Regions from separate parts of the Colwellia sp. MEBiC06753 genome, predicted to be linked through region 1. Evidence: predicted binding sites of a transcription regulator. Region 1 holds the regulator's gene; each other region holds the start of a gene.
What was found. The regulator FliA, encoded in region 1, starts transcription of late flagellar genes. The targets are predictions, from matches to a motif close to CTAAAGNTNNNNNNNNNNNNGCCGATA.

Region 1 (10,233 bases):
AAAGTATTACAAAACTTAATGAATGAAGGTGTCGCAGTTCGTGATATGCGCAGCATTGTTCAAACGTTAGTTGAGTACGGGCCAAAGAGCCAGGATGCTGAAGTATTAACTGCCGCAGTCAGAATAACCTTACGTAAATTTATCATTCAAGACCTCGTTGGCGCCGCTAGCGAAGTGCCCGTCATAACTTTGGCTCCTGAGTTGGAACAGATGTTGCATCAGTCTATGCAAATGGCAGGTGACGACGGCGCAGGCATTGAACCAGGTTTAGCAGAGCGCTTACAAAAATCGCTAAACGATGGGGCGCAACAGCAAGAATTAGCCGGCGATACACCAATTTTACTGACATCAGGCATTTTAAGAACAGTATTAGCTAAATTTGTTAAATACACGATTCCGGGGTTAAGAGTTATCTCTTATCAAGAAATCCCAGATGATAAACAAATTAGAATTGTTAGTGCGATAGGCCAATAGGCGAATACTTTGAGCTAAAAATGTCAGTTAGTAGGATTTAAACTAGTTTCCTTCAGGCGGGTCCTGAGTAGCTGAATTAAGGGGTTATCAGTGAAAATTAAACGTTATGTTGCAAGAGATATGAAAACAGCACTAGCTCAAATTAAAGAAGAGTTAGGTGTAGATGCAGTAATCATGTCTAATAAGAAAATCCCGGAAGGTGTTGAAATTATGGCGGCGCAAGACAATAGTGCCAGTTCAGCTCCTGTGTCAGCGCCTCAAGTTAAGTCAAATAATGATTTGGCCGATGATGTTGTACAACTGTCGCAACCACCCGCTTCTTCAATTTCATCCCAAGTTGCAAACGCAAGGACAAACGATAGTGTGCAAGGTAGCGTTAATGAAGAAGCTAATGAACAGCATACCTCGCCAGCAGACAGTCTATCAGCGCTATTAGCAAGAAATGTTCAACAGCAAAATGGTGCAACAACTAATACTAATGGTACTCAGTCAGCTGCTAACCAGGCAGCTAACAATAGCAACGCTATGGATTTAGAACAGCAGTTAAAACAATTCACGGATCGGCTTGTACAGCAAAATCAAGGACAGCAAAACCAAGGTCAGCAAGAGCAATATACTCAACATAGTGAGCAAGTAGCTAATAATGGTGATGAATTTGCCAGCCCAAGTTTCGCCAACCAAACCTCTGCCCATCAGACATTTGCTGGTAATACCACAAAAGCAAATATTTCTGGCAATAGTAGTGTCGTCAGCATGGATGATTTTAATCAAATGAAAGCGGAAATGGCCTCTATTCGCCAATTGCTAGAACATCAGGTATCTGGTTTGATGTGGCAAGATATGGCGCAAAAAGACCCAAGCCGCGCAATGCTAATTGATAAGCTAGTTGCGATGGGAATTAATGAGCAGTTAGCCGATCAAGTAGCGGGTTTTGTCCCCAATCATTTATCCGATGAGCAAAGCTGGAACAGTGCGTTGCAGTTGTTAACTAGTCAAATTAACACGACCAATAATGATATTATTCACCGTGGTGGTGTTGTGTCGCTTGTCGGCCCTACTGGAGTAGGGAAAACGACAACATTGGCCAAGCTTGCTGCACGCTTTGCCCAAATTCATGGGGCAGATGAGTTGTTGTTAATATCAACTGATACTTACCGCATCGGTGGGTTTGAGCAACTCGAGACCTACGGCAAAATTATTGGTTGCTCGGTCAAGCTAGCGAAAGATGCCCAAGTATTAGAAGCACTGCTACAACAATACAGCAACAAAAAATTAGTATTAATTGATACCGCAGGCATGGGACAACGAGATATGCGCCTTGCTGAAAACTTATCGGCATTAGTGTCAAATTCTCGCCTACGCATTCGCAATTATTTAGTATTAGCCGCTAATACTCAACAAGCTGTAATGCAAGAAAATGTCGAGCGCTTTAAGAAAGTGCCATTGTGTGGATGTATCTTTACTAAGCTGGATGAAGGGCTAAGTATGGGCGAAATTATCTCTACTTCAATTCAAAATGCATTGCCAATTGGTTATCTAACAGACGGTCAACGCGTACCGGAAGATATTAAAGTTGCAAATGCTGAAAAATTGGTTAGTCTTGCAGAGAAAATAGCAAACAAATCAGCAATGAAATTCAATTTTGTTGCTAATAAACAACCAATAGCATCGGCTGCTTTTGGTTAACCATGAGAAGTTGTAGATGATAGACCAAGCGAGCGGCTTAAGAAAAATGCAAGATTTAAAACAAGTCAAAGTAATCGCAGTTTCTGGCGGCAAAGGTGGGGTAGGTAAAACGAACGTTTCGTTAAATACCGCTATAGCGCTAGCTAAACAAGGAAAGAAAGTACTGGTTTTAGATGCCGACTTAGGTCTTGCTAATGTCGACGTAATGCTGGGCTTACGTGTTCAAAAGAATATTTCTCATGTGCTCAGTGGCGATTGCGAATTAGATGACATTATTATTGAAGGACCATGTGGGATTAAAATTATTCCTGCTACTTCTGGTACTCAATCTATGGTTGATTTAACGCCATCAGAGCATGCCGGCTTGATTCGCGCTTTTAGTGATATGCAAACCGACTTTGATGTGTTGATTGTTGATACTGCCGCCGGCATTTCTGACATGGTATTAAGCTTTTCTCGTGCAGCGCAAAACGTTATGTTAGTGGTGTGTGATGAACCTACTTCTATTACCGATTGTTACGCATTGATGAAATTGTTAAGCCGTGACCATGGCGTATTTAAATTTAAAGTAGTTGCCAATATGGTGCGTAGCATCAAAGAAGGACAGCAATTATTTGCTAAACTAACCAAAGTAACCGATCGTTTTCTAGATGTGGCAATTGAGCTAGTGGCTATTGTGCCGTTTGATGAAAACATTCGAAAATCAGTTCGTAAACAACAGGCCATTGTAGAAGCGTTCCCTGAATCTCCAGCGGCTAAAGCGTTCACTGAGTTAGCAACCAAAGTTAACCAGTGGCCAATACCTAATGTGCCATCAGGCCATTTAGAATTTTTTATCGAGCAACTTCTAGATAAATAACTGGGTACGGAGCTTAAGTGGTTAAAGCCAATGCTTATACTAGCTATCAAGATAAGTCGACGTTAATACAAGAATATACGGTTCTTGTTAAGCGTATCGCTTACCATCTTTTGTCACGATTACCGGCAAGTGTCATTGTTGATGACCTGATTCAGTCGGGCATGATAGGATTGCTAGAAGCTGCTAGCAATTTTGATAACGCTAAAGGCGCCAGTTTTGAAACCTTTGCAGGCATTCGTATTCGCGGTGCTATGCTGGATGAAATTCGAAAAGGTGACTGGACCCCACGCTCGGTTCATAAAAATAGTCGAATGATCAGTGATGCAATCAAGGCATTAGAAGCTAAATATGGCAGAGATGTTACCGATGCAGAAGTAGCTGAAAAACTTGATATTTCATTAAATGAATACCATCATATCCTAAACGATGTCAGTTCGGGTAAAATCATCGGTATCGAAGACTTAGGCGTTAGTGATGATGTCATCACATATGAAGACGGCTATGAAAGCGATGACCCGTATCATACAATTGAACAAGTTACATTTAAAAAAAGACTGTCAGAGTGTATTTCGACTTTACCTGAGCGAGAAGCTTTAGTACTGTCACTCTATTATGACGAAGAGCTTAATTTGAAAGAAATTGGTGAAGTTTTAGACGTTAGTGAGTCTAGAGTCAGTCAAATACACAGTCAAGCTATGCATCGTTTAAAAGCTCGTATGCAATCTTGGCAAAGTTAAGTAAAATAGTTTGTAAACTTATTAAGATAATTCACCGGAGGGTGCCTTGGATAAAAATATGAAAGTGCTAGTTGTTGATGACTTTTCAACAATGAGACGAATTGTTAAAAACTTATTACGCGATTTAGGCTTTACTAATATTCAAGAAGCTGATGACGGTAGTACAGCCTTACCTATGCTTCAAGGTGGTGACTTTGACTTTGTGGTGACTGACTGGAACATGCCAGGCATGCAAGGTATCGATTTATTAAAAGCCATTCGCGCAGATGAAAAGTTAGCACATATTCCGGTATTGTTAATTACAGCAGAAGCGAAGAAAGAACAAATCGTTATGGCTGCGCAAGCAGGGGTAAATGGTTACATCGTTAAGCCTTTCACTGCTGCAACGTTGAAAGAAAAGCTAGATAAAATTTTTGAACGATTAGGGTAAGCACTCTGCTCGCGAGGGAATGGTATGACTAAAGTATCTGGCGGAAATATCACGTTAGAGCAAGCCAAGCAATTGGTTGAGTTTCTGGAAAATGAACAGCAAAGTGAAGCTGATAAGCTGCTTTCAGAAATTCAAAGCCCTATAAATTCAGAACTATTTGCAGAAATAGGGAAGCTTACACGTCAATTACATGATTCTATGATGAATTTTCAATTGGATTCTAGAATTAATGATTTGGCAAACGCTGATATTCCTGACGCAAAAGAACGTCTAACTTATGTAATTACTCGCACCGAAGATGCGGCTAATAAAACAATGGACGCGGTAGAGTCAATATTTCCGGTTGTCGATACTATCCAGCAACAAGTTAAGGCGGTAGACCCGCTTTGGAATAAGTTAATGCACAATGACCTTAAGCTTGGTGAGTTTAAGGAATTATGCATTGATATTGATAAATTACTGAAAACTACTTCAACAGAAACTGAGCATATGCATGCGTTAATGACGGATGTATTAATGGCGCAAGATTTCCAAGATTTAACTGGGCAGGTTATTCGCAAAGTTATTGATCTTGTTATCGAAGTTGAAGATAGCTTAATTAATATGCTGACAGCGTTTGGCTTGTCGGAAAATGAACAAAAACAAAAAGCAACCCTGAAAACTGGTGAAAATCTAGTAGAAGGGCCAATTGTCAATACTGAAGAACGCGATGATGTGGTTGCCAACCAAGATGATGTTGATGACTTATTGTCGAGTTTAGGGTTTTAGCAGGAGTTTGGTGCATGTCCTTTGAAGCGGATGAAGAAATTCTACAGGATTTTTTGATTGAGGCGGGTGAAATCTTAGAAGCCTTGTCTGAACAATTAGTCGAGTTAGAGAACGATCCTGATAATGCCGATTTATTAAATGCAATCTTTAGAGGTTTCCATACCGTCAAAGGCGGCGCTGGCTTTTTGTCATTAACCGAATTGGTTGACTGTTGTCATGGTGCTGAGAATGTTTTTGATATTTTAAGAAATGGCCAGCGTTCGGTAACACCAGAGTTAATGGATGTTATCTTACAAGCACTTGATGAAATCAATGTCATGTTTGCAGCGGTACAAAACCGTGAACAAGCAGACCCTGCACCACCAGAGTTGCTGGCTGAGTTACACAGGTTAAGTGTACCTGAAGGCGCTGAGAGTGCTAGTGCATCAACTCCGGAGCCCGAGCCAGAACCCGAACCAGAAGTTATCAGTGAGTCGAGTGATGGTGACTCAGAAGAGATGACAGAAGATGAATTTGAAGCGCTGCTAGACGAGCTCCATGGCGCCAATAAGGGCCCTAGTGAAGTAAACACAGGCAGTGAAGCATCAAATAGTGATGAAATTACCGATGATGAATTTGAGTCACTTTTAGATGAACTGCATGGCCAAGGGGCTTTCTCATCAACTACAGCCAATAGTGCCAGCTCAACCGCTTCTGATGAAATTGATGATAATGAATTTGAAGCGCTTCTAGATGAATTGCATGGTAAAGGAAAAGCGCCGTCAAAAAGTACAACGCCAACACCTGCAGCAAATAAACCGATGTCACCGGAACCTGTCGCTAAACCAGAAGCTAAACCAACACCTTCATCACAGCCAGCTGCAAAACCCGCAGCTGCGGCACCAGCAAAAGCGCCAGCTAAAGATAAAAAGCCGGCTGCTCAGTCTGCTCCTCAAGCTGAAACTACGGTTCGTGTTGATACTAAACGCCTAGATCAAATTATGAACATGGTTGGTGAACTCGTACTTGTACGTAACCGATTAACCAGCCTTGGTCTAACAAAAGAAGATGAAGAACTAAGTAAAGCCATTACTAACCTAGATGCGGTAACTACCGACCTTCAAGGGGCAGTCATGAAAACTCGCATGCAACCAATCAAGAAAGTGTTTGGTCGTTTCCCTCGAGTAGTTCGCGACTTAGCAAGAAGCTTGAACAAAGAAATTAAGTTAATACTAGAAGGTGAAGAAACCGATCTCGATAAAAACTTAGTAGAAGCATTGGCCGATCCACTGGTTCACTTGGTTAGAAACTCGGTGGATCACGGTATTGAAGAACCAGATGTTCGCCAAGCAAATGGTAAGCCCAGAGAAGGTACTGTGGTGCTATCAGCATCACAAGAAGGTGATCATATCCTGTTAACCATTCGTGATGATGGTGCCGGTATGAATGCTGAAAAATTAAAGAGTATTGCAATAGACCGCGGTGTTTTAGATGCCGAAGCTGCAGCAAGAATGCCTGAAAAAGAAGCATTTAACTTAATATTTGCGCCAGGTTTTTCAACCAAAACTGAAATTTCAGAAGTTTCCGGTCGTGGTGTCGGGATGGACGTTGTTAAAACGAAAATTACCCAACTAAATGGTACGGTTAATATCGACTCTGAATTAGGTGTTGGAACGGTGCTTGAAATTAAGGTGCCATTAACGCTAGCAATCTTACCGACCTTAATGGTGGTAGTTGGCGAACAAATATTTGCCTTGCCATTAGCTGGCGTTAACGAAATATTCCATTTAGACCTTACCAACACAAATGTTGTTGATGGTCAGCTAACAATAATTGTTCGTGAAAAAGCCATTCCACTATTCTATCTGGATCAATGGCTACTCAAAGGTGGTGGTCAAGCGCCACGCGATAAAGGTCATGTCGTGATAGTACAGCTTGGTAGCCAACAAGTGGGCTTTGTTGTAGATAGCTTGATTGGACAAGAAGAAGTCGTTATTAAGCCACTTGATCGACTATTACATGGTACGCCAGGCATGGCTGGGGCAACGATTACCAGTGATGGCGGTATAGCGCTTATCCTAGATGTACCAAGTATGTTGAAGTTTTACGCCAAAAAATCTGACGTATATAGAAAATTACGTAAGTAACTTTACGCCAACTTAAGAGACAGTAAATGGCTTATAAAGTATTGGTCGTCGATGACTCTAGCTTTTTTAGACGCAGAGTCAGTGACATCTTAAACCAAGACTCAAACATTGAAGTAATTGATGTCGCGGTAAACGGCAAGGAAGCAGTTGAGAAAGCAGCTGAGTTACGTCCTGATGTCATTACTATGGATATTGAAATGCCAGTGCTCAATGGCATTGAAGCGGTTAAAGCGATTATGGAAAATACGCCAACCGCAATTTTAATGTTTTCCTCCCTAACCCATGAAGGTGCTAAAGCAACTTTTGAAGCACTCGATGCTGGGGCACTAGACTTTTTACCGAAAAAGTTTAATGAAATAGCAAAAAACAGTGAAGATGCGGGGAGCTTACTAAGAAATCGCGTACTTGAGCTTGCAAGAAAAAGTAGCTCAGTTCGTCGAGGTTTTATTAAAAAAAGACCAAGCACGCCAAAAGCTACCAGTATACCGGCAGCACCCTTATTTAAGCGAACTGAATTGGCAAAGCCACAGGTTTCGACTTCATCTGCAAGTCTAGGGGCTAGTAAACTTAGAAAAAGTTCGGGCAAAAAATATAAACTGTTAGCAATAGGTACTTCGACAGGAGGCCCGGTTGCATTACAAAAAATATTAACCCAGCTACCCAAAAATTTTCCCTTACCTATCGTTATGATTCAGCATATGCCCGCAGCATTTACTGCAGCATTTGCCAGTAGGTTAGATTCGCTGTGTCAAATTTCTGTCAAGGAAGCAAAAGATGGTGATCGTTTACAGTCAGGTGTGGCTTATTTAGCACCGGGCGGTATGCAGATGATGATTGATGGTACAGAAAATGCTTCAAAACTTAGGGTTAGAGAAGACGACTCAGCAAGAGTTGCTTATAAACCAAGTGTAGATATAAGTTTTGGCTCAGCAGCTAAAGTATTTTCCGGTGATGTTTTGGGGATTATATTGACAGGTATGGGGGCCGATGGAAGGGAAGGTTCTCGTATGTTAAAAAATAAAGGTGCTACTATTTGGGCACAAGATGAGGCAAGTTGTGTTGTTTATGGTATGCCTCAAGCCGTTGCTGTTGCCGGTATTTCAGAATTATCGTTGCCACTTGATGAAGTTGCAGCGACCATCATAAAGGAAATTGGCAATGGATAAGCTCAGTTTAGCTGGACTTATTCTTGCATTTTTCGCGATTTATTTAGGTTTTAGTATTGAAGGTGGTGCCATCGCCGCCTTATTCGAACTTCCAGCATTTATCATAGTTTTTGGTGGCACCGTAGGTGCGGTTATGTTGCAGTCATCTACTGCACAGTTTACTCATGCCATGTCTTTATTAAAGTGGGTGTTCCAACCGCCACAATTTGATTTAGTTAAAGGTATTGATGATATCGTTGAATGGGCGAATAAGTCGCGAGAGTCAGGTTATTTAGTCTTAGAAAACATTGCTATTGATGTTGAAGATAAGTTTACCAATAAAGCGTTAAATTATTTAGCTGATGGTATTGAAACAGAACAATTAATTTCGTCACTTGAACTTGATATCGAACTTTATCGCGAACACGGTTTGCGTTCGGCAAAAATATTTGAATCTATGGGCGGCTATAGCCCAACCATTGGTATATTAGGCGCGGTACTTGGCCTTATTCAGGCGCTTGGTAATTTAACTGATCCTGACTTATTAGGGCAAGGTATTGCTACGGCATTTGTCGCGACAATCTATGGTGTTGGTTTTGCAAACTTAATTTACATTCCTGTTGCTAATAAGTTGCGTGGTATTATCCATCAACAAACCATGTATCGTGAAATGATGGCGCAAGGGCTTATTGCTATATCACAAGGTGAAAACCCTCACGCGATTGAAAATAGACTTTCTGCATTCAGGCTAGAACAATGAGCCGTGTAAGAATTAAACGCCATAGTGTCGAACATGACGATGTTCATCGTTGGCTAGTTTCTTACGCTGATTATATGACGCTACTATTTGCCTTATTTGTAGTGCTTTATGCAATGGCTATGGTGAATGAAAAGCCGTTTGAAACGGTTACAGAATCAATAGGTCGTGTGTTTCAAGCTGATAAAGAAAAGCCTAAAAACCGTGGTCACGGTGAAGATATTTTGCCGGTTAACTCAAGCAAAACTAATAAGCGCTTATATGGCGATGGTATTTTAGATGATGCAGGACATGAGTTAACTGATGGAGAACCTGTACTGTCAAATGTGGCTGACAACGAAGTTGGTACTAATTTATCTTCGCTAGAGCAAGAGTTGCACACTGCGCTGTATGACTTGGTTGAGTCTGGTTATGCTCAATTACAAATTGATGGCGAGTGGTTAGAAATAGAACTTAATAGTGGTTTACTATTCCCCAGCGGTTCATCATCTCCAACATCATCTGCTCAGGCTATTTTATCGGTGATCAAAGATGTGTTAGCAGATGTCACTAACTACTTACGAGTTAGAGGCTATACTGATAATCAACCAATTAATAACGAAATATTTTCTTCCAACTGGGAGTTGTCTGTGTTTAGGGCAACTGCAATTTTGCGGTTGTTAGAAGAGCTCGGAATTAATCCAGCACGAATGGCAATAGAAGGCTATGGACAATATTATCCGAGTGCCGATAACTCAACTGAAGATGGTCGTGCACAAAATCGTAAAGTGGTTATTGCCATTTCTAAGTATGGTTTAGACAAAGCGCAATTAATCGATGCGGCAACTATTAGTGTTAAAGATGTAGAAACTATTAACGAAGTAGTTGATTCTGATAAAGAAGATAATAAAATTAAGATAATTAGGCTTGATAATGGTGGCATTAGAATTACCACCAGAGATGAAGACGATAATAACAAATCAAATTAATTAGGTGATCTATTGGTCGTTTGGACGGTTGCAAATCAAAAGGGCGGTGTTGGTAAAACGACATCGACCATTACTTTAGGTGGCTTGCTGGCAGAGCAAGGCTACCGTGTGTTATTGGTTGATACCGATCCACATGCCTCACTTAGCTACTACTTCGGTATAGAGTCTGAAGATTTAGAGCTAAGTGTTTATGATCTCTTTGTTCAAGTTTCAACTAAAGAGCAAATCGAACAAAGCCTTTGTCCAACTCAGTATAAAAATATTGATATATTGCCCGCCACTA
Region 2 (10,233 bases), on a different contig from region 1:
TGGCACTACATGTAAATCAATTAACTGATCAACAGCAATACCTTGAGTGATCGATTGAATCCATAGTTGAAATTCAGAAATGCGGGCAAATACACCAGGATAGCCTTTCGCTGCGCAGCCATACCCCCAACTAACAACACCAACCTGTTGCCAACCTTCATTGGTATTAATTACAAGTGGACCACCACTATCACCCTGACATGAGCTTTTGCCGCCAGCGGCTACATCGGCACAAATCATGCGCTCTGTAATACCTGTGTTTTCAGTGTTGGTACCACTACCGAATAAGGAATTAGCTAACACAGTTTTACAACGTTGGTTGGTCATTAACTGCAATTCAACTTGATGCAATACATCTGGATATGAACCAGTGGGTCCTTCGCCAGGTTCATACCCAACGCGACCTCCCCAACCCATGACAATTGCTGGGTCTGCATTAGCTGCAGCGGCATCGACCGTTGCTTTCGTTGCCAAACTGATAGCTGGCGTATCTACGGCAGTCACTAATTCTATTAGCGCCATATCATAATCAAGCGAGATATTATCAAAGTCAGGATGCATATATGCCCGCTTAACGGCAATTGCATTTTCGGCGCCATCGCTTAAGTCATATTCCCCTACATTCACCTTCAATTGTGATAAATTGGCTTCATCTAAACAGTGGGCAGCTGTTAGCACCCATTTATCACCAATAAATGTTGCCCCACAAAACGAGTCTTGGGCAATAATCGGCAGAACTTCCACTGACACCTCAGCTATCTTCCCTAAATAACTTGACAACAGTTGTTGGCCAACTTGCTGAGTGACAGCAATAACAGGTATGGTTCCAGAAAATTCATCGCCCAATGTGCCATTTATCTGGCCTTGTTCATTGTTGTAAATTATTGCACCAACACCACCACCAGTTTGACAGTTTTCAGCTTTTACCGAGAAGTTAATTTCGCCACGCTCGATCAAGCAAACTTTATTTTGTGCACCGGAGCAGACATTATCACCAATACCACAATCAACTAGTTCTCCAGTTACATTTCCTGTTGGCGTATAGTTAAACCCCGCTGAATCGAAACTATCATTGCCAAAACGCAAGTCAGTATCTATTTGTTCATTGGTATAAACTAATGCCGACATCCACGGCCAATCGCCACTAGTTGCTGGTTGGCCTCCAACAATTTTCGGCTGAATAACGGGATTGATTTCTTTTGCATTCAAATGAAAACTACTCAAAGTCATCGCCGTAACTGCGATTAAACCCAAATTTTTCATTGATTATTCCCTACATAATAAACTGCCAACACATTAATGCATTCTACAACAGGATTAAAGTGCCAAGGTGCTTAGAACAGGTATTTATTCAAATCACGAGGTTTAAACAAATTAGTTGAATTTTTAAATTGTGTAAATTTTCTTCACAAAGTGCTTGATTTATTAAATTTATCAATATACTGTACATCCATACAGTATTGATAAGGGTTAAATATGAACGTTTACAACATTAAGAGCAATTCCAATAAAATCAATAGATTAGAAAGCATTGAATTAAATGATTACCAATTACGCCAATGGCTAGATAAACAAACAGTAGAAAATACTGATGATATCCAACGTGCCATTATTAACTTAAGCCACCGCTACCAAGAAAGTAATAAATGGGTGTTGGTGATAAGTTCAGATAAGCATACTCAGCAGCTTATCCATGACAATCCGCTATCTAAAGGCGCGAAAATGCTTTGGGTACATGCTAATAAAGTAAATGTAGAACAGGCTAATATTGAAAAAACGTTATTGAAAGGAAACTGTGCAGCTTTAGTACTTTGTAATGCACAATTAGATGCGCAACAAATCAATCATATTGAGCAGTGTGCTGCATTAGGAAAAACCCATTGTGTTTTATTAAATCAAACAAAAAAGTTACACTAACAGCCGTATTAAATCCAAAGTGAATATCAAAAAATGAAATGCCCATGTTGCTCAAATATTGCGTTAGAGATGTGTTGTTTACCAATTATAGAGCAACAACAGCATGCACACTCCCCGGAAGCGTTAATGCGCTCAAGGTTTACGGCTTATGCATTAAATAAAGCAGAATATATTTTGGCCACCTATCATAGTAGTCAACAATCAGCTCATTCATTGGCAGACATTCAAGCTTGGGCAGAAGAAAATCAATGGATTGAATTAATCATTCATCAAGCCAATTCAAATTCAACTCCTGCCACCATTGAGTTTTCTGCATTTTATTTAAACAACCACCAGCTTATTGAAATGCGAGAACGTTCAAATTTTACTCAAGAAAAGAATCAATGGCGCTACGTCGACGGTACTATTATTACCCACGAAAAAATCACTAGTCTAACCAGTAATGATCCTTGCCCTTGCCATAGCGGTAAAAAGTATAAAAAGTGTTGTGGTAACAATCGCTAATGTACAAAATATTTTAGTTGTCTGAGTTCTAAAGCCGACAACTATTATTGAATTAGTTTTGGTAACGCCCTAGCTAATTAAAGATTAAAAAGTGTAGTAAATTGTTGAGATTGGCGTTACTTGGCTACTAATTAGCTTTTACTTGCCTTTTAATGGTTCAAGCGCATGCTTAAATGCTTGATCAAACACCGTTGTTAAATCACTGGCAATAAATTGTACATGAGCCTGATAAAATCGTGGATCTGAGTATAACTCGATCAGGCGATGATTAATTTGCTTAATTAGTAATAATGACGCTGGTGATTTTTTACACGCTAAGTGTCCGGTAATATATTGGTCAACACCAATCAACGGCAATGCATGCAACGGCAAATTTTGCGCATACTGATTGTGGTTGAATGACATCACACTTTGATATTCCAACCAGACATCAATACGGTTGGTCAATAACATTTTAGCCATTTGCGATTCATTTTCTTTACCCGATTTAACAAATTTATTTTTAGCCGGAATCGCGGCAATTTCGTTATCAATAAATTCTCCGTAAGAGCGATCGCGATCTACCCCCAAAATTAGATTATGTTTGGTAACGAAGTTGCCAATATCAATGGGCTTACCATCATCTATTGCTAACCGTTTATAAGCTCCGGGACTAAAATAAGCTTTTAAACCTAAAAAGATAGTTTGCGGGTAGGAAAAATAAAGTACAGATTCACGTTCTGGGTTTTTCACGACGTTGCGAATACAGACATTGGCTTCGCTTTCTAATGCTTTTAAGCTTCTAGCTACACCTGCATGTACTTGGCTAAATTGAATGCCTTGAAGAGATTCCTTAATAAGGTCAAAAATAATTGACTCAGTAGATAACCCTTCTTCTTCAGCGGAAGATTGATATAAGGTAAATAAAGTGCTGCCATCGCTTAACTGAGCATTAACTTTTACCGCTACTAATAATATCAATAACGACCAAGACTTCATTATCAACGTGCTCCGTTTGAAAATAAATTCAACTTTTTTCATTAGAGCGTGTTGAACTCAACTCGTCAATAAGTATTTGGATTAGTTAATAAATTTAAATGTTTTAATGAAATTTATTACTACAAATTAGTAACGCGTAATCAATTTTTATTAAAATGATGGCATAGATGCAACGGCTTAATTGGAACTGACAATAATTTATGCAACCAGTGGTGTGTTTTGCGCTACTTGATTTGAAACTAAGCCGTCATGAATTGCTTTAAGCCATTCATTAGCATTCATTGGTTGGCGCTCTGTTTGCTGCGCACCAGTTTCTGCTCGGTATTGACAATGAATGCTGGTGTTGGCCATTACATTGCTATCGATGTGGGTTTTATCATTTCTAAATGACAATGGTTTAGGCGTAAGCGCGTCATTTAACTTAATGGCTGTCATTAAACCAGAAGCAATTTGTTCTGCCTGATTAAATTGATCGATGTCTTTTAGTTCATTTAATGCAAGCGCTTGAGGATGTGGTAAATCAAATAAGCGTCGTAGTTTTGCATCATCAACAGTGATTTCATCGTCTACAGTTTTAGGAAGTTGAAACTGACTGTGGGCAGATACATCGTCTGTTAGCATTGCCAGTAACAATGAAAAATCCGCCCGTCGCGCTTGATGAATGCTTGTATTAAGCGACTCATCAAGTTGCAATTCATGGCTCAGTAATTGACTTTCTCTAACTGGACTTTTATTTAACAAGGAATTACGCCGATAATTTACTACTTACAATTTAGTTATCGGCAAAAAGTTAGTTGGCTTTACGGTTATTTTTAAATTTTTTATCTTCTGTTTTTACGCTAGCTACCTACGCTAGTTTTTTAATCAACCTTTGCTAGCGGCAGCATTAACACAAAACAGGCGCCCCCCAGTTTACTATCTCGAATAAAAATTTCTCCGTTATGCCAATTTACTATACGTTTGACAATCGCTAACCCTAGGCCAAAGCCTCCGGTTTCTTTATTACGACTTTGTTCTCCACGCGAGAAAGCATCAAAAATTGTTTCTTTTAATTCATCTGCAATGCCATTGCCATTATCTTCTATAGAAATTTCGCAATATTGGCGATTAGACGTTAAGGTAATTTCAACTTTCCCACCACCGTATTTAATGGCGTTAGTAATTAAGTTACTAATAGCGCGTTCTAAGTAGCGACGATCACCTACAATGTTTACGGGATCTTCTGGTAAGTTAGTTTTTAGGGATAAACCAACCTGCTCAAATAAGCCAACCTGATGAGTAATCAAGGCATTGGCATTCTGGGTTTTAGTGTCTAAATCTGGGGTATCACTATCAAGCGTCGCATATTCAAGTAACTCATTAACTAAGGCTTCTAATTCTCGAATATCACCATTGACTTGGTTAAGGTACTTTTCACGCTTTTGTTCATCTTTGACGCTAGATAACATTTGCAAAGCGAATTTACTACGTGCCATTGGCGTACGTAACTCATGTGACACCGCGTTAGTTAATTCCTTGTGAGCCTCAATTAAGCGCTTGATTCTGTCCGCCATACCATTGAAACCAGATACTAGGCTTGATACCAATGCTGAACGCGCTTCTGGTACCCTAACGTTAAAGTCACCTTTACCAAACTTATCGGTAGCGCTGCGTAACCTATCGAGATCGCGAGCTATTGGCCATAACCAACATAAAATAATTAAAGCAAGCAGCATTAATAACACCACCCGAACAGCAGCCTCAACACGAGGGCGTGTCGGTAATTTAGTTGGCCCTAAAATTACTTTTGCTTTGGCACTATCGAATATATGGTGGATTTCTACCGCATCATCGTCGTAGTGAATATATGTATTACCTTCAACTAATACTTCGTTACCATAATGCGAGACTGAATAGGTGTGTTTATCTTCATTAACTAATATTAAAGGAATGTCGTAACGCTTCGCTGCGCTGGCAACAATCTCCTGCCACTGGTCTTGAGGTTGACGTTCTACGTAATCCTCAATCGCCTGTAACATCACTTTATACCCTGTATAAGACTCAACATCCTCTTGAAGGTATCCTCGCCAAAATTCATCAACTAGCCAAGACGCAAAAATAAATAATAAGATAATAAAGAAATATAAACTAAGAAATGAGCGGCTGACTTTAATGATGGATTTCATAGGAGACCAGTTATTAGAATAGCGACAGGAATAAAAATCGGCTAAGTGCTTAATTTAGTTTAGCAAACTTAGCCGATAATGTGCTGAGTTACGTGTACTGAGTTAAATGTGCTGAGTTAATTACAATTATTCCCAAGCATCTGGCACAAATAAATAGCCTTGCCCCCAAATCGTTTTGATACGAAATGGCGTATCATTACTATCGTGCAGCTTTTTTCTAAGCCTAGAAATTCTAACATCAACACTTCGGTCTAAACCGTCATATTCTCGACCCACGACCGCTTTGTAGATGTAATCGCGATTTTGTACTTCACCTGCACGACTAGCCAATAACCACAGTAAATCAAATTCTTGGCTGGTCAATTCAATGTTTTCGTCCTTTAACGTCACTTGTCGTGACCCACGCTTAATCATTAACTGGCCTATAGCTAGCTCTGACTTTTCAGCGGAAGATTTAGGTAAATCACCACGACGTAGTAATGCATTAACCCGAGCTAATAACACTCTTGGCTCGACTGGCTTGATAACATAATCATCAGCGCCAATCTCTAAACCAAGTACTTGATCAAAATCAGTCCCCTTGGCGGTTAGCATCAAAATTGGCCCTTTAAATGTTGGTCTTAAATCTCGACAAATCGCGAAACCATCTTTCCCTGGTAGCATAACGTCTAAAATAATTAAATCAGGGGTAAAGCTATCTACGCGCTTTGCTACTGTATCGCCACGAAACTCTTGTTTGACATGGAAACCTTCCGCCGACAAAAAATCACAAACCAATTCCGATAATTGGCGATCATCTTCTACCAATAAGATTTTTTTAACGGATGACTTATTTTCTGACATTTCTCACTCCAATCATAAAACAGTTTTTCATTTAAACTGTGACAATTAACTTCACGTTAAACCGAGTAAAGTCACAAAGATTTTACTTTGCCTTACAAAGTGATATTTGCTGTAATGGCGCGCGATTTTCGTAAATTTGCTTTTCGATTACCTTTCGATGGTTAGCTTAGTTAAGTTACAAAAATATAACAACTGTTACTACAAGCTGTTACGCGAAATTAACACTCTGTTACAAATAGCAGATTCATCCATTTAAATATTTACGGTTCCCCCATCATGCATATTGCCCAAGCAAGAAAGTCACTGTCCGCAGCTATGATAGTGGTGCTGCTTAGTTGTATTGGCATGGCACTGCCATATCCAATTTTAGCGCCGATGTTTATTAATGAAATTAACCCTTTAACTACATTTGCTTCGCTAAATCCGAAATTATTATTAGGTTTTGTTCTGGCTGCATACCCTTTAGGAGTACTTATTGGTAGTTCGGTAATTGGTGCTGCGTCAGATCATTGGGGACGCAAAACAAGCTTATCCATTTCTTTATTCATCAGTGCTTTAGGTTATTGGGGCTCGGCTTGGTCAATTATCAATGAACAATATTTAGTGTTTGTGCTAACCCGATTTATTACCGGCATCTGTGAAGGCAATATTAGTATTGCCAAAGCCATTGCCGCAGATTTATCACCAACATTGGATAAAACCAGAACCTTTAGCTTAATTAATGCCACCGGTTATGCTGGTTGGTTAATTGGTCCACTTGCTGGCGGGCTATTACAGCCATTTGGCTTAGCCATAGTATTCTATATTGCTGCAATTATTACTGTGATCTCGATTATCCTGGTTACGTTATTACTTCCCTCACAAAAGCTGCCACCACAAAGGCAACTATCAAGCAAGCAACCTAAACAACAATTTCGACATTTATTTAAACAAGGCAATTCGTTTGCTTTATTAAAGCAGCCGGCAATCCGTCAGTTATTTATCATCTATTTTTTAGCGACGCTTGGGCTAAATGCGTTTTATGAATTTTACCCACTATTACTTGCAGAAAAATACCAATTTACCAGCCCAGATATTGGCTTTATTACCGCGGTACTCACTATTTGTATGATAATAACCAGCGTATTCGGAGTTACCCAAGTTAAATTGATGATCGGGATTAATAAAGGCGCTTTAGTCGGACTATCATTACTTAGCGTAAGTTTGTTAGTGCACAACTTATTTAGCGCTAATTTATTGTGGGTTTTCTACGGAGTGATTGGCGTAACCATCGCGCTGTACAATGGCTTTGTTCCGGTTTATATCTCTGATCGTTTTAATAATATCGGGCAAGGACAACTGATGGGATTACTAACAGCTACATTCTCGCTGTCGAATGTTGTTATGGCTATTTTAGGCAGCTTAATTGCGTTAATTGATACCTACGGCGCCATTATTTTTGGCGGTCTATTAGTGTTATTAAGTACTTTAGCGTTTAAACAAGTTTTAAATTCATCACCAAGCGATGATAAACTAACGCCCGAACTGTCCCCTATCTCAAGCGAGCAAGAACAATAAATGAAAATTATCTCTTTTAATATAAATGGCTTAAGAGCTAGATTGCATCAGTTACAAGCACTGATCACTAAACACCAACCAGATATTATTGGCTTACAAGAAATCAAAGTGCACGATGAAGCATTCCCGCTTGCCGATGTAGAAGCAATGGGTTATCAAGTATATTTCCATGGTCAGAAAGCCCATTATGGTGTTGCCATGTTATGTAAACAGCCTGCTGATAAAGTAATGAAAGGCTTCCCTACTGATAATGAAGATGCCCAACGCCGTATGATTATGATGGAAACAACCAATGCCAATGGCGAAAAAGTGACAGTACTCAATGGCTATTTTCCTCAAGGCGATAATATTGCTCACGAAACAAAGTTCCCGTATAAACGCCAGTTCTATAAAGATTTAATGCAATATTTAAATGATCATCACCAGCCTGATGAAAATATTGTGATCATGGGCGATATCAATATCTCACCAATTGATTTAGACATAGGTATTGGTGAAGTTAACCGCAAACGCTGGTTAAAAACTGGTAAGTGTAGTTTCCAACCGGAAGAGCGTGAATGGTTAGCTACACTAATGAACTGGGGCTTTAAAGATACTTTTAGAGAATTACACCCAGATTTACCTGAAAAATATTCGTGGTTTGATTATCGCTCGCGTGGCTTTGATGATAATCGCGGTCTAAGAATTGATGTCGTCTTAGCGACGGAATCGATGGCAACTAAATGTATTGAGTCTGACATTGATTACGAGCTTCGCGCCATAGAAAAACCGTCTGATCATGCACCTATTTGGTCAACGTTTAACTAGTATGTTACCGCATTACTCTTGCCCAATTTGCCAGAACCCTTTGGTATTGACAGCGAATATTTTTCGCTGTCAGGACAATCATCCCTTTGATCTAGCCAAAGAAAATTATGTTAATTTACTGCCAGTACAGTTTAAACATTCAAAAAATCCTGGCGATAATAAAGCCATGGTTAATGCCAGACGCGCATTTTTAGAGCAAGGCTACTATCAACCATTAGTCGATTTTATTGTTGCTCGTTACCAACAATATATTGAGGGTAAACATAACCAAGAGCACTACACGGTATTAGACGCCGGTTGTGGCGAAGGTTATTACACTCATCAACATAAATTTGCTAGCAACCAAGTCTATGGCGTTGATATTGCCAAAGAAGCTATAAAAAAAGCAGGCAAGAAATATAAAAACTGCCACTTTAGTGTCGGTACACTTTCTAAACTGGCATTTGCTGATCAAACATTTGATTGGCTATTTTCAGTTTATGCGCCAATTTTGGAAGATGAATTCAGCCGAGTGCTAAAAAGCGGCGGCTATTTGTTAACCGTAACCCCTGCACAAAACCATTTAATCGAGCTCAAGCAAAAAATTTACGATAATGCTTTAGCTCACGATGAAACGCGCCAACCAATTCAACACCTTAAATTGGTTGATGAACATCACTTAAGTTATGTAATGACGATAACTACCGGTCAAGACTTACTGAATTTGCTATCAATGACACCATTTGCATTTAAAGCCACAGAACAAGTGAAACACTGGTTAGCACAGCAAACAAACTTTAAGTGTCAGGCAGATTTCCTAATTAGGCTATATAAAAAATGCAGCTAAATGCTGCATTTTTTGTTTTTTAATTTGATGGTTGATACTTGTAACCTACTCACTAATCCCTGCTATTTGAGAGCTGATTGATAAGTCATATTGAGTAGCTTGGCCAAATCTAAATAGCGCGGTTTATGCAGCGATAATTTAATCTCCCCACCTTGCTGCTTATAACGAGCAACTCCTTCTTTATACCAAGCAGCCAAAGATGGTGGCAACACTTTATCTGCCTGCACACCTAATATTACTAACGCTTGGACAGGTAGTGAGACTAAAAAGATAAAATAGAACAACCCCGTGGTGATACCCGCATCCGCTTGCAGACCATAAGCAATAAGAAATGAAAATAATGCTAAGCCTGGCGACCAATTAATCACCAAACGAGCAAATTGTACCGTACTATATTCTTGAAAGTATTGAGATAATTCAGCGCGATTAGGCCACAACTGAAGGTACTTATATCCCAACTTGATCAGGGCGATAACACTTAGTTTCATAAAGTTAAATGTAAACTACTGTTTGCAAAAAAAACAGTATCAAACTGTAAACTATTTTTAAGTTAATAAAATTCAACAATATTTTTGCGCTTAAACAAAGAAATTCCACTATTTGTTGGTTATATTGTAGTTACTATTTGTACAAGCT
Region 3 (10,233 bases), on a different contig from region 1:
CTTAGCTTGGCATATTTCGGCTGTTAACTATATGGGCAATACAGCTACTTATGCCTAGCCAAGGTAACTTTAAGTATATTTGAGGTGATTTTTCGAACTTACTGCCTATCTAGTTATATACCTAGCAATGTATCTAGCAAATGTATCCAGCAATATCTCGCTAGTTAATTAATAACCTTCGCATTGTCGGTTGTATTTTAAAATAACGACAACCTAATTGTTATTTAACGCTCATGTTAAATGTTTGTTCATACCTTGTTGTCAATTTGTGTGCATGGTTTGTTTTTACATGTAATTATTGCTAGAACCAAAATATCAGTTAGTATTTGTACAGTAGTTCAATAATTTCAATATCTTGTTTATTTTTATGCTCGCTAACGGTTCTGTATCATTTCGTCAAACTGCCACAACTTATGTTAGCTCGGTGTTGTCGGCACTTTGGCATGTATTAGCGTTTATTGTGTTATTGGCGTTAGTTTTAATGTGCGCTACTCAAGCTCAAGCTCAAGCTCAAGCTCAAGCCAAAGCTCAAGCTCCGCAGAAGTTCACTATAGCCGCAGCAGAACTTAGCGGATTATTTCTCAAAGGTGATGGAAAAACTAAAGGTGTTTATTACCAATTAATTGAGCAAGTACTGGTTTAGGCAGGGCTCGATAACGATTACCGCATTGTCACGTTACCGATGAAGCGCGCTAAATTGAAGTTTATGCATAAAAAGGTAGCCTGTTATTCACCTGGCATGGAGTCATTTAATGCAAGTGAATTAAATCAGTTTTCTGCGTTATCAATTACCGAACAAGACCTTGTTGACAGCAATGATTTTAATCAGGCATTAGTTAAAGTTGTCGCATTAACTGATGAGCAAGTCGCTCATTCTGTCGATGATATCGATAATACCGATAAAGTCAGTTATGTTCGCGGCATTCCACTTAGTGAACCGCTACTTGCTATTCTTGATAAAGCTGGCTCGGTACTTGAAGTTAGCAGTGAAGTAGAAAATATTAAGTTGCTGCAATCAAAAAGGGTTGATCATATTTTCGGTTTTTACCCCGATATTTTATTTGCTTACGATGAACTGAGTGTTGAGCAACCGTACCCGTTTTCTAAAGAGTTCACACCGCTTAAAGTAGGCGACTCAATTGTTTGCTATAAACAACATGCTCAATTTATTGAAAAATTTAATGAGCTCCTTAATCGGTTTCGACAAGATGGACGGTTACAGGAAATATTACAGCGCTCTTACATTCCTGAATAAATATGCCGGAGTAAAGCACACAAAAAAACAAAGGGGAGAGTCGTTCAATAAAAGGTTTAGCGTTAATAATTAACCAGCCACTAAAAGCCCTATTGGCAAATAGGATTTTTAGTGGCTGATGACAAGTTTTAGTAGGAAAAAGAAAAACTATAAGGCAATAAATTGATTAATTTTGCCAATAATACCTTCGTAATCTAACCCTAGTTCGTGATGAATTTCTTGTTGAGTACCGTGTTTAATAAAGCTGTCAGGTAAACCAATATTGAGTACTTTTACTGCTAGCCCTTGACTAAGAATAAACTCATTTACAGCAGAACCGGCACCGCCTGCAATGGCGTTGTCTTCAATCGTTACAATCAATTCGTGACTTTCAGCCATCTCTTGAATTAAGGTTTCATCCAGCGGTTTAACAAAACGCATATCGACCAGGCTGGCGTTTAACGCTGCTGCAGCTTTTTCTGACTCACCCAACATAGTGCCAAAATTTAATATCGCTATTTTTTCACCTTGGCGTTTCACTAATCCTTTGCCTATTTCTATGGTTTCGTGCAATTCAGGTAACGCTACACCTATGCCATTGCCTCTTGGGTAGCGCACAGCTGCAGGCCCTTGATGCAAGTGACCTGTGGTTAACATAAGCTGGCACTCACGCTCATCAGATGGTGTCATAATTACCATGTTTGGAATGCAGCGCATAAAGCTTAAATCAAACGCGCCTTGGTGAGTAGGTCCATCAGCACCAACAATGCCTGCGCGATCGATGGCAAATAAAACCGGTAAGTTTTGAATAGCAACATCGTGGATCAGTTGATCATAGCCGCGCTGTAAGAAACTTGAATAAATTGCGACTACGGCATTTTGTCCGCCAATCGCTAAGCCTGCGGCATATGTAACAGCGTGTTGCTCAGCAATAGCAACATCAAAGTATTGCTCAGGAAAGCGTTGGCTAAACTCTACCATGCCCGAGCCTTCGCGCATTGCAGGCGTTATCGCCATCAGTTTGCTGTCTTTTTCTGCCATTTTGCATAGCCAGTCGCCAAAAATTTGCGAATAGCTAGGTGCGCTTGGCTGACTTTTCGGCAGTGACGTGTCTGCTGGGTTAAATTTTGGCACGGCATGATATTTAATTGGATCTTGCTCGGCAGCTTCATAACCTTTGCCTTTTTTGGTGGCAATATGCAGTATTTGTGGGCCTTTAAGGTTGCGCATATTGCGAATAGTGTCCACCAAGCCGTTAACGTCATGACCGTCAATTGGTCCAATATAGTTAAAGCCGAGCTCTTCAAAAAATGTGCTCGGTACTACCATGCCTTTAAGGTGCTCTTCGGCGCGGCTAGCCAGTTCTTTGATTGGTGGTAAATTATTAAGTAAGCGTTTACTACCTTCTCTAAACCCAGTGTAGAAACTACCTGATAGTAGTTTTGCTAAGTGATTATTTAGTGCGCCAACATTTTCCGATATCGACATTTCGTTATCATTTAAGATAACGAGCATATCTTTATGAATATCGCCAGCGTGGTTTAAAGCTTCAAATGCCATGCCAGCAGTCATGGCACCATCGCCAATTACGGCGACAACTTTTTCACCTGTGCCATTTTTTTCAGCGGCAACGGCTAACCCTAGCGCAGCAGAAATAGAAGTACTTGAATGGCCAACGCTTAACACGTCGTATTCACTTTCTTCACGCCATGGGAACGGGTGTAACCCGTCTTTTTGTCTAATGGTGTGCAGTTGATCGCGACGGCCGGTTAGTATTTTATGTGGATAAGCTTGGTGACCAACATCCCAAATTAAATGATCAACAGGGGTGTTATATACGTAATGCAAAGCAACCGTTAATTCAATAGTGCCAAGACCTGAAGCGAAGTGACCACTACTTTTACTAACCGAATTGAGTAAGTAAGCTCTTAATTCATCACTGACTTGAGGTAATTGCTCTTTTTTAAGTAGGCGTAAGTCATCAGGCGTATCAATTTTTGATAGTAACGGGTAGTCAGCAAGGTTTATCGTCATAATATTATTAGTGCGTACGGTGGACTATAAAAGTCGCAAAATCAGCTAAATTCTGCGTATTGTAGGGCAAACGGGCTAAAGCTTGAAGTGATTCTTGATATAAGTCTTCGGCTTTTTGTTTTGCACCATCTAAGCCAAGCAAAGCAGGGTAGGTACTTTTGTTGGCTTGAAGATCGGAACCTTTAGGTTTACCTAATTCTTCTTCTGAAGACGTTATGTCGATAATGTCGTCCTGTACTTGATACGCAAGGCCAATTAATTTGGCATAATCTGCCAGCGCTCGTTTTTCTTCGACAGTGACATTAACCGCGCATTCAGCCGCCATTAATACAGATGCTTGTAACAAGGCGCCAGTTTTTAGTCGGTGTAATTGTTCAAGTTGGTTAATATCTACTGTTTTTCCGGTTGCGCTTAGATCTAGCGCCTGTCCACCACACATGCCAGCGTAGCCCGACGCAGTGACTAATTGTTGGATCAGTTGTATGCGCTTAACATCAATAGCTGCACTGAGCGGGCTGTTTGCCAGAAAATCAAAAGCTAAGGTTTGTAAGCTATCGCCAGCTAAGATTGCGGTCGCTTCATCAAATGCTTTGTGACAAGTTGGCTGGCCGCGACGTAAGTCGTCGTCGTCCATTGCAGGCAAATCATCGTGTAATAGTGAATACGCGTGAATACATTCAAGTGCACAGGCAATTGGGTCTATGTCGGCAATGTTAGCACCAAGGGTTTCACCCGTAAGGTAAGCGAGATATGGACGCATACGTTTGCCACCAATTAATAAGCCATAACGCATGGCATCAAGTAGCTTTTGATCGTTAACTTCTAGACTATCGAGTTTTGCACTTAATAATTGATTAACACGGGTTTGTAATTCGGCTAAATTTGCTAATGAACTCACAGCAGTCTTACTCTTCTAGATCAAAGTCAGCTAAGGTCTGTTGGCCATTTTGTTGAACTAACATTTTAATTTTTTGCTCAGCACTTTGCAGCTTTTGCTGGCTTAACTGGCTTAACTTAAGCCCACGCTCAAAAATTTCCATCGAACTTTCTAAACTTAGTTCACCTTGTTCAAGTTGTTGGACGATGGTATCTAGTTCGGCAATAGCCTCTTCAAAACTTAAATTTTCAACTTTCTTTTTGGCCATGGGAATAAACAATCTTTAGGTGTTTTGCTAATTAGGCGCAAAGGTACATGAGCAGCCAGCTAAGGTCAATTAATCTCAATCAACAGAAAATGCGGAAATTTAGTTAAGTTATTGACGTGACGGGCGATAATATCTTTATTACTATTCGCGAATAATAAATTGATAATGTATTATCAAAGATGTTTTAGTCGTTAAAGACACTAATTTAGGAGGCAGTTTGTGGATTTAGCTACGCTACTTGGGATATTGGGAGCTGTAGGCTTCGTCGTAATGGCAATGGTGCTAGGTGGCGATATCTCAATGTTTGTCGATACTCAGTCTATTTTGATTGTATTTTGTGGTTCAATTTTCGTGGTCCTGTCAAACTATAACCTTGGCCAATTTTTCTCTATTGGAAAAATCATCGGCAAGGCTTTTATGTTCAAAATAGAAAAGCCTGAAGAGTTAATTGAAAAGTCAGTTGAAATGGCAGACGCTGCGCGTAAAGGTGGTTTTTTAGCACTGGAAGAAGCAGAAATATCAAATGCCTTTATGCAAAAGGGGGTTGATATGCTGGTTGACGGTCACGATGCCGATGTGGTGCGTGGCACTTTGCAAAAAGATATTGCGTTAACGACTGAGCGTCATGAAACCGGAATTGGTATGCTTGGCGCGCTTGCTGAAGTCGCTCCAGCGATGGGCATGATCGGTACCTTAATCGGTTTAGTGGCGATGTTATCAAATATGGACGATCCTAAGGCGATTGGCCCTGCAATGGCGGTTGCGCTATTAACTACGCTATATGGTGCTTTTCTAGCCAACGTAATAGCCATTCCAATTGCCAATAAATTGAAGTTACGTTTAGCAGAAGAAAAACTTAATCAAGAACTTATTCTCGATGCGGTACTGGGTATTCAAGACGGCCAAAATCCACGAGTGATTGAAGGTTTATTGAAGAATTACCTTGCCGAAGGTAAGCGCACTGTTAATACCACTGAAGAGTAAAAGGAGTTAGCAATGGCGAATCCTCCTCCAGAGTGTAAATGTCCACCACCAGGTTTACCGTCATGGATGGGGACATTTGCTGATCTGATGTCGCTATTAATGTGTTTCTTTGTATTGCTGTTATCGTTTTCAGAAATGGATGTGCTTAAATTCAAACAAATAGCTGGCTCGATGAAATTTGCTTTTGGTGTACAAAATAAAATTGAAGTTAAAGATATACCAAAAGGTACCAGCATTATTGCTCAAGAGTTTCGACCTGGTAAACCTGAGCCAACGCCGATTGAAGTCATTCAGCAGCAAACCATGGAAATGACTCAGCAAATGCTGGAATTCCAAGCGGGTGATGAAACCTCGGCTGGTGGTCGCCAAGAGCAGCGAGGTACCGAGCGCGGTGGTCAGTCACAAAGTACTGACACCCAAATGTCGCAGCAGCAAATAGAGCAGGCACAAGAGCAACTAGAGCAAGCTCAGCAAGAGCAAGTTAATGAACTAGTGAAGAAAATTGCTGAGCAAATGGAGCAACAAATTCAAGATGGTGCCATTGAACTTGAAGCGTTGGGTCAGCAAATTACCATCAGAATTCGTGAAAATGGCTCGTTCCCATCAGGTTCGGCATTTTTACAACCTAAATTTAAACCAATAATTCGTGAAATAGGCGAATTACTTAACACGGTTCCTGGTGAAATTATGGTGTCAGGAAATACTGATAACCAAGCGATACATTCTGAGCTGTTTCGTTCAAACTGGGATTTATCGAGTCAACGTGCAGTAGCCATTGCCCATGAGTTAGTAAAAGTGCCTAATTTTGACCCAACAAGGTTGTTAGTTGTCGGGCATGCCGATACTAGACCATTGGTGCCCAATACTAATGCACTTAATCGACGCCGTAATCGACGTGTTGAAATTTCGATTAACCAGGGTAAATCTAAGGTCACAGATCCAATTTCGTTAAGTGAACCTTCTGGCAATTAAATGTAGGGTCTGTTGATCTTTGTTTGAAATTTATGCTGAGTGATAAAATGACGGTAATCAAGGCAAAAACTCTGAAGTTTAGTGAGCTCAACGATGAGCTTTTAACGAAGAGTAACGTCATTTTTGCCTCAGCCCTTCGGGCAATGACTATTTTTAATACTAGCGGCATTAGCATTCGCTCATTTGGAATAACCAAACTTCACTCATGCTGCTTTGCTATTATCAAAATAGCCTGTTGCAGAAAAAACAAACAACGTTCAACAGACCCTAGGGTTTATTCCATTAAAAAAGAGCGGCGTTTAGTCGCTCTTTTTTATTGGGATTTTATATTTTATGAACAGCTTTAATTCAGGTATAATGCGCGCCATTTATTTACCCATCACCGCTAGTTAGGCAGTTTTAATGAAATTTATCGTCAAGTTACAGGCTGAAATTGCGATCAAAAGTCGCCCTGTAAGAAAGCGTTTTACCAAAATATTAGAGTCGAATATTAAGAATGTACTTCGACGTGTTGATGAAATGGTTACAACGCAGGTTAACTGGGACAGCATTGAGGTTAACACGAAAAATAATACCGAACAAAACCGTCTGGCGTTAATCGACACCCTAAAATGTATTCCAGGTATAGCGACATTTATTGAAGTTCAGCAAACCGATTTTACTGATCTGCACAATATTTATGAAAAAACACTAGCGGTTCATGCCGACACTATTGTTGATAAAACGTTTTGTGTGCGGGTAAAGCGTGTGGGCGAACACGACTTTAGTTCCCTGCAAGTAGAGCAATATGTTGGTGGCGGTCTAAATCAAGCCGTTGACTCTGCTAAAGTGAAACTGAAAAAACCAGATGTCACCATCCGTTTAGAAATTAACAAAGAAAAGCTGTTTATTGTTACAGAACTGCACAAAGGCTTAGGTGGCTTCCCAATCGCCACTCAAGAAGATGTGCTGTCGTTAATGTCTGGTGGCTTTGACTCTGGTGTTTCTAGCTACCAAATGATTAAAAAAGGTGCTCGTACGCATTATTGCTTCTTTAATTTAGGTGGCACAGCTCATGAAGTGGGCGTCAAACAAGTTAGCCATTATTTATGGAATAAGTATGGTGCCTCTCATCGCGTTAAGTTTATTGCGATTGATTTTGATCCAGTTGTCGCTGAAATCCTAGAAAACATCGAAAATGGTCAAATGGGCGTGATCTTAAAGCGTATGATGATGCGTGCAGGTGCCAAAGTTGCAGAAAAACTCGGTATTCAAGCGCTAGTGACCGGTGAGGCGTTAGGGCAAGTTTCTAGCCAGACACTGACTAATTTGAATGTAATTGATCGCGTTACCGAAACTTTAATTTTACGCCCGTTAGCCGCTTACGATAAGCAAGATATTATTGATATTGCGCGTGAAATTGGTACCGAAGATTTTGCTAAAACTATTCCTGAGTACTGTGGTGTGATTTCGAAGAAGCCAACGGTAAAAGCAGTGCTTTCAAAAATTGAAGCGGAAGAGCAAAATTTTGACTTTTCGATATTAGAGCGTGTGGTTGAAAATGCCCGTGTATTTGATATACGTGATATTGGTCAAGAGACAGAACAAGAAGTACACGCGGTACAAGAATTATCGGCCATTGATGCAAACACCGTTATTGTCGATATTCGTAGTCCTGAAGAGGAAGATGAAAAACCGCTAGAGTTAGACGGTGTTGAAGTGATCCATATTCCATTCTTTAAATTAGGCACTCAGTTTGGCGATTTAGATAAATCAAAGCAGTATTTATTGTATTGCGATAGAGGGGTAATGAGTAAGTTACAAGCCTTGTATTTACATGACAATGGCTTTAACAATGTTCATGTTTATCGTCCTTAGTTAACTTTCCTAGTTATCGTACCTAGTTATGGTCAATAACGCTTAAATCAAAGCCAGCAATTTGCTGGCTTTTTTGTTGGCTCTTTTGGTACTGGTTTTTTATAAAAGGGCTTTGCTTATGCTTACCAATTTTGGAATTGTATAGAGCTAGTTCGCGCGGGCCTTAACTTTTACCTGCCTTAACTTTCAGCGATGCTACTCTCTAGGCTCTTACGCTCAATAGCGTTAATTGAGGTAACCATCTGTTCATTGGCTGGCGCGTTAAAGCCATTTTTTTGTGCAAGTTGGCAAATAAAGCCATTAATGGATGAGATTTCTGTTGGGCGTTTAGCCAAAACATCGGCTAACATTGACGAAGTATTCAATTGTGTTGCTTTGGCAACGTTAAGTGCATTAGTAATAATGGCTTGTGCTGCCATCTCTACACCTTCCGTATGGGCTGCTTGAGCGACCTCGCTAGCGATTTGATGAATTACTTCAGAATAAGCTGGCGATTGTATTTCACCATTTTTAATGTCGTAAATAGCGGTTAAAGGGTTAATCACGCAATTTACCGCAAGTTTTTGCCACTGCTTTTCTTTAATATTCTGTTGCCAATTGATGGGAGGCAAAGCTTGGTTTAATGACGCTAGCCAAGCGGGGGCGCATGTAAGTGAATAGCGACTTTCTGCCTTATTTGGTAAGTGGTTTACTCTACCTAAATCACATTGGCCTAATCCCGTATGAATGGTATGAAACGGCGTTGGTTTAAAACAACCATGGGTGGTTAATAACGTATAAAATTGCAGTCGACTTTTTAACTGCTTATTAATGGCCTGATATACCCCCATACCATTGTGACACAAGATAATTTCTGTTTTATCATTCAGAAGCGGCGCCAATTGATTAACTCTATCAGCACAGTATTGAGATTTTACACAAACTATTACGAGATCTGCATTAAGCAGCATTTGCTTACTAGCCTGGTTTATGTGAATTTGCTCACTAAAACCATTAAATTGGCTAAAATTTTGGATAGGTGTTTGCTGAGTTGAATCATATTTTTTTGACAAAATATCTCGTGGCAGGTAACTCACACTTATGTGGTTACTGCGATGCAGGTAGTAATACCACAAACTACCAATAGCACCTAAGCCAACAATCACTACCTTTAAATTTTCAGTTGCACTACTCATTATAAATTATCAGCTTATCATTAATTACTAGCTGGTTTTCCGTAAACTAGCCATAACCACTTTAACAACATAAAGGTGAATATGCCGACTAAATCGGCAACAAAATCTCTAAGCTCGCCATTACGAAAGCCAAGGTAGTGTTGACCTACTTCACTTAAGGCTGCATAGGCAATTAAAGCACAGGCTAATGGAAAAGATGGTAGCTTTAGTAAACTGCTTAAGATCCAGCTCAATAAGAAAAAACCGATAAAATGACCAAAGCTATCAATATGGGTATTACTTGAAATGGTTTCTCTGAGCTCTGATGAAAAACTAAAGGTGACAGTTGCCAATAAAATAATCAGAAAAAAAAGTATGTGGTGAAGGTTTTTCAAATTGCTGCCTAAATTTAATAATTACCACTAAATACTAACATGAAGCTTAAAATAAAAAACTAACAAGCGTCTTAGATTTAACACGTTTTTATTGGTAATATAGCCAGCATTATTTGATGAATATTTATTGAAAAGAGAATGTTATGCCATCGTTTGATATTGTTTCCGAAATAAATTTAGAAGAAGTGCGCAATGCCACGGAAAACTCAACAAGAGAGTTAAGTACGCGTTTTGATTTTCGCGGTGTTGAAGCAAGTTTCGAGTGGAAGTCTCCTGCAGTGATTGTAAAAGCAGAAGGTGACTTTCAAGTAAAACAGATGATTGATATTTTGCGTAATCAGCTAGTTAAACGACAAATCGATCCTCGTTCAATGCAAATTTCTAATCCTGAGTTTTCAGGAAAAGTATGTACGCAACGTGTAACGTTTCAAGAAGGCATTGAAAAAGATGTTGCCAAA

Region 2: the regulator FliA is predicted to act here: its motif matches at 4,177-4,203, upstream of ACOB82_RS03225 (VC2046/SO_2500 family protein).
Region 3: the regulator FliA is predicted to act here: its motif matches at 4,516-4,542, upstream of pomA (flagellar motor protein PomA).

Annotation. Positions count from the first base shown of each region.
Region 1 covers NZ_JBQMTM010000013.1:35,944-46,176, reverse strand. The annotation lists gene flhA (flagellar biosynthesis protein FlhA) at 1-474, shown strand, start outside; gene flhF (flagellar biosynthesis protein FlhF) at 565-2,160, shown strand; gene ACOB82_RS11230 (MinD/ParA family protein) at 2,177-3,019, shown strand; gene ACOB82_RS11225 (RNA polymerase sigma factor FliA) at 3,037-3,756, shown strand; gene cheY (chemotaxis response regulator CheY) at 3,803-4,186, shown strand; gene ACOB82_RS11215 (protein phosphatase CheZ) at 4,211-4,954, shown strand; gene ACOB82_RS11210 (chemotaxis protein CheA) at 4,969-7,080, shown strand; gene ACOB82_RS11205 (protein-glutamate methylesterase/protein-glutamine glutaminase) at 7,107-8,246, shown strand; gene ACOB82_RS11200 (flagellar motor protein) at 8,239-8,985, shown strand; gene ACOB82_RS11195 (flagellar motor protein MotB) at 8,982-9,950, shown strand; gene ACOB82_RS11190 (ParA family protein) at 9,963-10,233, shown strand, end outside.
Region 2 covers NZ_JBQMTM010000003.1:9,647-19,879, reverse strand. The annotation lists gene ACOB82_RS03245 (trypsin-like serine protease) at 1-1,263, opposite strand, end outside; gene ACOB82_RS03240 (hypothetical protein) at 1,477-1,917, shown strand; gene ACOB82_RS03235 (YchJ family protein) at 1,951-2,421, shown strand; gene ACOB82_RS03230 (hypothetical protein) at 2,560-3,399, opposite strand; gene ACOB82_RS03225 (VC2046/SO_2500 family protein) at 3,598-4,140, opposite strand; gene ACOB82_RS03220 (HAMP domain-containing sensor histidine kinase) at 4,260-5,564, opposite strand; gene ACOB82_RS03215 (winged helix-turn-helix domain-containing protein) at 5,691-6,407, opposite strand; gene ACOB82_RS03210 (MFS transporter) at 6,684-7,964, shown strand; gene xthA (exodeoxyribonuclease III) at 7,965-8,771, shown strand; gene rlmA (23S rRNA (guanine(745)-N(1))-methyltransferase) at 8,743-9,597, shown strand; gene yfbV (terminus macrodomain insulation protein YfbV) at 9,660-10,085, opposite strand.
Region 3 covers NZ_JBQMTM010000005.1:158,878-169,110, forward strand. The annotation lists gene ACOB82_RS06235 (hypothetical protein) at 368-643, shown strand; gene ACOB82_RS06240 (hypothetical protein) at 707-1,255, shown strand; gene dxs (1-deoxy-D-xylulose-5-phosphate synthase) at 1,403-3,268, opposite strand; gene ispA ((2E,6E)-farnesyl diphosphate synthase) at 3,276-4,166, opposite strand; gene ACOB82_RS06255 (exodeoxyribonuclease VII small subunit) at 4,174-4,413, opposite strand; gene pomA (flagellar motor protein PomA) at 4,633-5,397, shown strand; gene ACOB82_RS06265 (flagellar motor protein MotB) at 5,410-6,369, shown strand; gene ACOB82_RS06270 (hypothetical protein) at 6,417-6,716, shown strand; gene thiI (tRNA uracil 4-sulfurtransferase ThiI) at 6,772-8,226, shown strand; gene ACOB82_RS06280 (ketopantoate reductase family protein) at 8,406-9,401, opposite strand; gene ACOB82_RS06285 (VanZ family protein) at 9,422-9,775, opposite strand; gene ACOB82_RS06290 (YajQ family cyclic di-GMP-binding protein) at 9,919-10,233, shown strand, end outside.